One region of the Metabacillus rhizosphaerae genome, then DNA from elsewhere that is predicted to be linked to it. Evidence: predicted binding sites of a transcription regulator. Region 1 holds the regulator's gene; the other holds the start of a gene.
What was found. The regulator LexA, encoded in region 1, represses DNA repair genes until DNA is damaged. The targets are predictions, from matches to a motif close to CGAACATATGTTCG.
Positions count from the first base shown of each region.

Region 2: the regulator LexA is predicted to act here: its motif matches at 2,563-2,576, upstream of uvrB (excinuclease ABC subunit UvrB).

Region 1 is NZ_CP147403.1:3,942,577-3,947,015, forward strand. It holds gene WCV66_RS19200 (YneF family protein) at 1-29, opposite strand, end outside; gene sirA (sporulation inhibitor of replication protein SirA) at 115-564, opposite strand; gene WCV66_RS19210 (DUF896 domain-containing protein) at 749-979, opposite strand; gene WCV66_RS19215 (recombinase family protein) at 1,212-1,868, opposite strand; gene WCV66_RS19220 (LysM peptidoglycan-binding domain-containing protein) at 1,941-2,252, opposite strand; gene lexA (transcriptional repressor LexA) at 2,409-3,032, shown strand; gene glnA (type I glutamate--ammonia ligase) at 3,193-4,439, opposite strand, start outside.
Region 2 is NZ_CP147403.1:1,348,807-1,353,245, reverse strand. It holds gene uvrA (excinuclease ABC subunit UvrA) at 1-498, opposite strand, end outside; gene uvrB (excinuclease ABC subunit UvrB) at 506-2,491, opposite strand; gene WCV66_RS06455 (CsbA family protein) at 2,903-3,136, opposite strand; gene WCV66_RS06450 (GNAT family N-acetyltransferase) at 3,170-3,610, opposite strand; gene WCV66_RS06445 (peptide chain release factor 3) at 3,954-4,439, opposite strand, start outside.

The sequences.
Region 1 (4,439 bases):
CCTACTAGAATAACAACCCATAATTCCATTATTTTTCCTCCTTCGTGTTGTCTATCTTACAGTGTACTAAACCCTACGATATTATACAACATTTGTACTATAATTTCTTCACTTTTAACCAAAATTTCTTTCTTTTATCGGATTTAACCAACCATATCTTTCACCTTGTAAATCCATCGCTAAAAAACAAGGATCAAATTTCCTTAGAACTTCAAAGAAAATCGTTTCTGCCTCATAGCTTCCATCAGAGGAAAGCTCTAAATGACGGTCTTTTACGATTAATGTAGCATTCCCTCGATTAGCCTTAAGTTCGATCTTATGTATATGGTGAATATTTTGATAATCAGGACGATTTGCTAAGTGAGTACCAAGTAGTTGATGTATAAATAATGAAGGAATGGGCTTAGTAATATAATTAATTTGTCTTTCAAGTGTAGCTACATGATTTGAGCGAACTGTTGTCCAGTGAAAATCCTGAAACAGGTGATAAATTTTTGACTCCCGACCAAAGTAGTGACTAGCAAATTCTTCTTCTATTAAATAAATATAATAGTGTCTCACCATTTCACTCCTCCTCTATCATCTATTTCTATTATTATAAAAGATCATCAAAGCAAGAATTGTCTTAAGACGGAGAAAGAAGCCACTATTTTTGTCGAAGAGCTTAACATTTTTTTATTTATATTGAAAAGAAAAAAATGTGAAATATTTTAAATAAAAAAAGAATAAATCATTAAGATCTATTCTTCTAATGAAGATTAAACTTCTTCTCATCTTTTAATTTTTGTGGTGTTACATCATTTCCATTTGGATCAACAACTGTTACACCTTTTAAAGTATTTTTCATTGACGAGCGAAAAGCTTGTAAATATTGTTGACGTAGAGATTGCTGTTCTTCTTGTTCTTTTGCTGATAAGCCTTCTGATTTTGATTTTTTTGATAATGCATTTATTCGATCAATTTTATCTTTAGGTAACATATTATTTCATTCTCCTTTGGGCTTTCATGTATATTAGTCAACCAACTCGATCTTCCTAGGTAAATCATCCACAAATAGTCCAATGTTAATTTTACAATCCAAATCAACTAGTGGTTTTACATTAACAATGTAAAATCGTGATTAACTTACATGTCATATTACTAAAAGAAGACAGAATTGACAACTCCTATGCAACCTAAAGCAGAAAAATCATATAATTAATTACTATTTGCTAGTTATGATCGATCGTTTCACTATCAATATATTCTTTATATCTTCTATGAACAGTAGCTTTACTAACATCATAGCCTACACCTCTTAGTGTAGCAGCAATCTCATGAAAAGTGAGTTTCTTACTACGTAATTTAATTATTTCCTCAATTGGTACATCAATTTTTTCACGACCTCCACCCTTATCTAAATTAGATAAATTATCTTGTGGTCTATATCCTTTTGCGATTGCTCGATTCATTCCTCTTTTAATCTTATAATTTACGAGTTTTCGTTGAAATTCTTCAACCGCTGCAAGTATATTTAATACCATGATATCACTTTCAGATAATTCCGGCTCCCCTTGTTCATTAAGAGTAAATACCTTTGCATTTAATTTTCTTATTTCATGTAAAATAGCAATTTTAGCATGTCCGCGTCCTAAGCGGGTATCATCCTGTACAAGAAGCAAGCCCGCTTGTTTATCTTTTATAAGAGCAAGTGCCTCTATTATTCCATCTCGATCGATGTCATATCCGCTATGCCGTTCTTCAATTATCTTTACTACATCTATGTTATGTATTTCAGCAAGCTTTACTAATTCCTCTTTTTGCCTCTCAATTGAGGTATCTTGAGTCTCTTTATTTGTACTAACTCTACAATAAATGATGGCCTTCATTTCGGATCACCCTAGCTAATAAAATTGTATCATTTCTATGTATAAGAAAAATCCAGTAACTAGATATACTTTCTATTCACTAGCAATCTGTTCAAATTGGTATATTTGTTCTTTCTCTACTGGTACAAAAACTAAATCACCTGGTTTAACTACACTTGAATTCATTTTATTTTTATCTTGCACCCATATTACAAAATCTTGCTTTGTTATGTTAGCATTTTCATGGAATTGTTCAGCAATACTCCATAAGCTATCCCCTTCTTCAATTTCTACTTGATGAAATTTTTCTAAATTTTCATTTGTACCAGTATATGAAATAGCCCCTGTAACAGCTAATACCACAGCAAAGAAAGATAGAATATAAAATATTGTTTCTTTTTTCAATTTTACCACCTCATAAGAATATTTGTTCGTATTTATATTTTCAGTATAATACGAACAAATATTCTAGTCAACTGTTTCCTCGAACTTATGTTTGTATTAATAGGTAAATGATGCTATAATAAACATATATTACAGGAATCCGAGGTGTCACAAAGGATGACGAAACTATCAAAAAGACAACAAGATATATTAAGTTTTATAAAAGATGAAGTACAAAAGAAAGGCTATCCGCCGTCTGTAAGAGAAATAGGCGAAGCAGTTGGCCTTGCATCCAGCTCTACTGTTCATGGTCACTTAGCTAGATTAGAATCAAAAGGATTGATTCGTCGTGATCCAACTAAACCAAGAGCAATAGAAATCTTGGAAGAGGAAGAAACACTTCATATTCCAAGAAGTAAAGTTGTAAACGTGCCGGTGATTGGTAAGGTAACGGCGGGTTTACCGATTACAGCAATTGAGAATGTTGAAGAATATTTCCCACTCCCTGATCGGTATGTAAATGACGAGGAACATGTTTTTATGCTAGAAATAATGGGGGAAAGTATGATAGAAGCTGGTATCCTAGATGGAGACATGGTCATTGTAAGACAGCAGCAGACTGCTAATAATGGTGATATTGTTGTGGCAATGACTGAAGAAGATGAAGCAACCTGTAAACGATTCTTTAAAGAAAAGGATTATATTCGCTTACAGCCAGAAAACTCTACTATGGAGCCTATTATTTTACGCAATGTTAGTATTTTAGGAAAAGTAATTGGGGTTTATCGGACGATCCATTAAAAGCTTGCCAATCGGCAAGCTTTTTTCATATACTCTAAGATAATTACATCGTTTTTATCTGCAAGTTATTCATTTAATAAACTACTAAAAACAAGTATTTATTTGACCTGAAGTTTAATCAAAAACCCCTTAGCACAAATTGTGTTAAGGGGTCTTATTATTAATACATTGACATGTATTGTTCTCTTTCCCATGGGTGTACTTGTGTACGGAACATATCCCACTCAATTTCTTTAGCTTCGATGAAATGCTCAAATAAGTGCTCGCCTAACGCGTGTTTCATTGTGCTGTCAGCTTTTAGTAAATCTAATGCTTGAGCAAGAGTTGCTGGTAAATCAACGATCCCATTTTCAATACGCTCTTCTTTAGACATAACATAAATGTTACGATCAATTGGTTTTGGTGCTTCAAGACTATTTTTAATACCGTCAAGTCCAGCAGCTAAAAGAACACTCATTGCCAAGTATGGGTTTGCAGCAGGGTCAACACTACGTACTTCTACACGTGTGCTTAATCCACGGGATGCTGGAATACGAATTAATGGACTTCTGTTTTGTGCAGACCAAGCAACATAACATGGTGCTTCATAACCTGGTACTAGGCGTTTGTATGAGTTTACAGTTGGATTTGTTACTGCAGTAAACGCTGATGCGTGTTTAATAATACCTGCAATAAATTGTCTAGCTGTATCACTTAATTGTAGGTCAGCGCTAGTATCTAAGAATGCATTTTCACCATTGCGGAATAATGATAAGTTCATGTGCATACCAGATCCGTTTACACCGAATAATGGTTTTGGCATAAATGTAGCGTGTAGTCCATGTTTACGAGCAATTGTTTTAACAACTAATTTAAATGTTTGAATATCATCACATGCTTTGATTGCTCCAGCATATTTAAAATCAATTTCATGCTGTCCAGGTGCAACCTCATGATGAGAAGCTTCAATTTCAAAGCCCATTTCTTCTAGTTCTAGAACAATGTCACGACGGCAGTTTTCACCTAAGTCAGTTGGTGCTAAATCGAAATAACCACCATTGTCATTTAATTCTAGAGTTGGTTCACCTTTTTCATCTAGTTTGAATAAGAAGAATTCTGGCTCAGGTCCTAGATTGAAGTCTGTGAATCCAAGCTCTTCCATTTCAGCTAATAGACGACGTAAATTGTTACGTGGGTCACCAGCGAATGGGGTTCCATCTGGATTGTAAATGTCGCAAATAAAACGAGCAACTTGGCCTTTTTCAGCAGTCCAAGGGAAGATAACGAAAGTATCTAGATCTGGATATAAATACATATCAGATTCTTCAATACGTACAAAACCTTCAATTGAAGATCCATCAAACATCATTTTGTTGTCTAATGCTTTGTCAAGCTGACTAACTGGGATTTCAACGTTTTTTATCGTTC
Region 2 (4,439 bases), 2.6 Mb from region 1:
CTTAGCATGTGTCCCTTTTCTACCAGAAACAATCGGTGCAAGAACTTGAAGCTTTGTTCGTTCAGGATAGTCTAGTATCCGATCAACCATCTGTTCAATCGTTTGCGAAGATATTTCAATTCCATGGATTGGACATGTTGGTCGACCAACTCTTGCAAATAATAGACGTAAATAATCATAGATTTCCGTTACCGTTCCAACTGTAGAACGTGGATTTCGACTCGTTGTCTTTTGATCGATCGATATCGCAGGTGAAAGTCCTTCGATTGCATCTACATCAGGTTTATCCATTTGTCCGAGGAATTGGCGCGCATATGCTGATAAGGATTCAACATAACGTCTTTGTCCCTCTGCATAAATGGTGTCAAAAGCCAACGAAGATTTACCTGAACCTGATAAACCAGTTAAAACAACAAGCTTATCACGCGGAATGGTGACATCTACATTTTTTAGGTTGTGAGCACGCGCTCCCTTCACAACGATATGTTCCATTGCCATAATTGTTTCATCCTTCCGCTTTAAGCTCTAAAATTAAATCACGTAATTCAGCAGCACGTTCGAAGTTCAAAGCCTTTGCCGCTTCCTTCATTTCGTTTTCCATTTCTGAAATGACTTTGTCTCGTTCCTTTTTCGTCATCTTTGTCAATTTCTTCGTGATCGATGTTTCATACTCTTCCAGTTCTTCAGCTGCAACTGTTGCACGAATTACTTCACGAATATCTTTTTGAATTGTTTGTGGTGTTATGCCATGTTTTTCGTTGTATGCCTGTTGAATTTCACGGCGGCGTTTCGTTTCATTTAAGGCCAATTCCATTGAATTCGTTATCTTATCTGCGTACATAATAACATGCCCTGCTGCATTTCGTGCTGCACGACCAATTGTTTGGATAAGGGAACGCTCTGAACGTAAAAATCCTTCTTTGTCAGCGTCTAGGATCGCGACTAATGATACCTCTGGAATATCTAGCCCTTCTCTTAACAGGTTAATCCCTACAAGAACATCATATTTACCAAGTCTAAGCTCTCTTATTATTTCAATCCGCTCTAATGTTTTAATTTCTGAATGCAGATAATTTATCTTTATCCCAATTTCCTTTAAATAGTTCGTCAAGTCTTCAGACATTTTTTTCGTTAGTGTTGTGATTAGTACACGTTCATTTTTCGCCACTCTAGCATGGATTTCATCAATTAGATCATCTATTTGTCCTTCAATAGGACGGACATCAATGGTTGGATCTAAAAGTCCTGTTGGGCGAATAATTTGCTCGATCATTTCTGGAGTGTGTTCCATTTCATAAGGACCAGGTGTTGCAGAAACAAACACAATGTTTTCAATATGCTTTTCAAATTCTTCAAAGCGAAGTGGACGGTTATCCATAGCTGACGGCAAGCGAAAGCCGTGATCAACCAATACTTGCTTACGAGCCTGGTCACCATTAAACATACCCCTGATTTGCGGTAATGTAACATGTGATTCATCGATGACAATCAAGAAATCATCGGGAAAGAAGTCAAGCAATGTATAAGGTGTTGAGCCTGCTGGACGAAGTGTTAAATGACGTGAATAGTTCTCAATCCCTGAGCAAAAGCCCATTTCTCTCATCATCTCAAGGTCATATCTTGTTCGCTGCTCAAGACGCTGTGCCTCAAGAAGCTTGCCATTTTCGCGCATTATGGCTAAACGTTCCTCAAGCTCAGCTTCAATATTGACGATGGCCTTCTCCATCTTTTCTTCTCTAGTTACGAAGTGGGATGCAGGGAAAATCGCAACATGCTCACGCTCTCCTAAAATCTCACCTGTTAATGCGTCGACCTCACGAATCCGGTCGATTTCATCACCAAAGAACTCAACGCGAATACATTGCTCATCTCGGGAAACCGGGAAGATCTCAACAACATCCCCACGAACCCGAAAAGTACCCCTGCGGAAATCTATATCATTGCGTTCATATTGAACATCAACTAATTTTCTCAATAACTGGTTTCTTTCAACTTCCATGCCTGTTCTTAAAGAAACAACAAGCTCTTTATATTCCTCTGGAGAACCGAGGCCATAGATACACGAAACACTGGCAATAATGATGACATCATTACGTTCAAATAAAGACGATGTAGCTGAGTGACGGAGCTTATCGATTTCATCATTAATACTTGCATCTTTTTCAATAAATGTATCGGTTTGTGGAACATATGCCTCAGGCTGATAATAATCGTAATAACTTACAAAATACTCAACAGCATTGTTTGGGAAAAAATCTTTGAACTCACTATATAGCTGCCCAGCTAATGTTTTGTTATGGGCAATAACCAATGTGGGTTTATTCACTTCTTTTATAAGATTTGAAACAGTAAAGGTTTTACCTGTTCCAGTTGCACCTAGCAATGTTTGATGTTTTTTTCCTTGCTGAATTCCATCGACTAATGACTGGATCGCCTTAGGCTGATCACCCTGTGGCTTGTATTTCGAGACTAATTCAAATTGCTCGCTCACGCAAAAGCCTCCATTCAGAAAGTTTCAATAGTAATAGTTTACCACATTTATATGGAAAAACACTAAAAATACGAACTATAGTTCGTATTTTTTATTTAGGTATGTAAGATCGGTGTAATTCGGGTGTTGATCGTTAATTTGATCTTGCAAGTTTGGCTTTGGATTTTGCAACTTTTTATGTTAATCTTGCAACTTTAGCTTAGAATTTTGCAAACTTGGGGAAATCTTGCAACTTTGGATGAAATTTTGCAACTTCTGCTCATAATCTTGCAACTTTTCATGATAATCTTGCAAATTCCGCTCATAATCTTGCAACTACTCCATCCTTTACCTTCAACCAAAGAAAAAAGAGCACCACCAGGTAGCTCCCATCTCTCTATTAAGTATATCTACTTTTGACGATACTCAAACCTATTTCTTCCTTATTAACTCTGCTTTCATTTTTCGCGCATATAAATATCCTACGACAAGTGAGATAATGTCCAATGCAATGATAAGCGGATCGTCTGTAAAACCTCTTACATATGAAGCTATAAGTAGAGCCGCTGTTAAGGATGTACCAACATAGTGGTTATAGCACACTCTAGTAAAGAGGATAACGAGTAAAAACGGAAGGAATAACGCTAATATAACTTTTAAAACCATTATTGATCTCCTATTCGAAAAATAGTTTGGATGTTACAGAGAAAGGTTGTAGAAAAATACGGCATCCTCTTTCACATAGCCTAACTGTTCATAAAGAGCTTGAGCCTTTGTATTATCCTTTGTTGTTTCTAAAAGAATTCCAGCAGCTTTTGTTTCTAAAGCAAACTCTTTTGCCTGATTCATTAATGCTTTACCAACACCATGGCGACGATATGTTTCGGCTACGAATAAATCATTAAGCAGCCATTTACGTTTCATACCTACTGATTTGAAAATGGGATACAGTTGAACAAACCCCATTGGACTTTCTCCATCCATTGCTAGAAAAATAACGGATTCATTAAATCTCATACGTTCTTCAATAAAGGTCTTTGCTCCTTCAAGATCAGCTTGCTTGCCATAAAAAATTCTGTACTCATTAAATAAGGTTGACACAAGATCTATCTCTTTCAAAGCGGCTCGAAAAATTTTCAACTAGCATCCCTCGCTTCTGATTAAAACTATGTATGATTTCACAAATAATCATACCATGTTCTATTTTAAAAACACATTAAATTAACGGCTCGTCTAAGAGACTTTGCTTTTAAAAACGAAAACTTATTAGGTTGATTGGAGCGGAAGTGTGAGACTCCTGCGGGAGTAGCGGGACAGGTGAGACCCCGCAGGCGTTTACGCCGAGGAGGCTCACCGCCCGCCCCGCGGAAAGCGAGCAACTCTCGCTGCAATCAACCAGACCGCTTCACTTGGTATATAGCAACAAAGTTTGCGAAAACGGCCTAATTTAAAAAGGCTAACTCCGAAGAATTAGCCATAAACATTATTTTTGTGATGTGACACCTTGGTAGTCATTCTCTTCTAAAAGATCAACTAACTCTATTTCCTTTTGATTTTCTAGGAAGTATCTTAGTGTAAATTCATTTTCAAAAAGAACAGCATAGGCACCAAAACGGTCGCGGACTAGCATGCTTCTTGAATCGAAGAAACGTTTTTCAAACTTTTCACTTTTAATCCATCGAGGAATTCGTTCTCCAAGTGATGTGAACTCGATATCGACATTGTATTCAGCCTTCATCCGGTATTCAAACACTTCAAACTGGAGCTGACCAACTGCACCAAGGATCATTGAATCATTTAGTTCCTGTCTAAATAACTGAATGGCACCTTCTTGAACAAGCTGTTCAATTCCTTTTCTGAATTGCTTCGACTTCATGACGTTTTTCGCTTGAACTCGTTTAAATAGTTCAGGTGGAAATTGTGGGAGCTCTTCATAATGATACTGCCCTTTTCCTTCTATTAACGTATC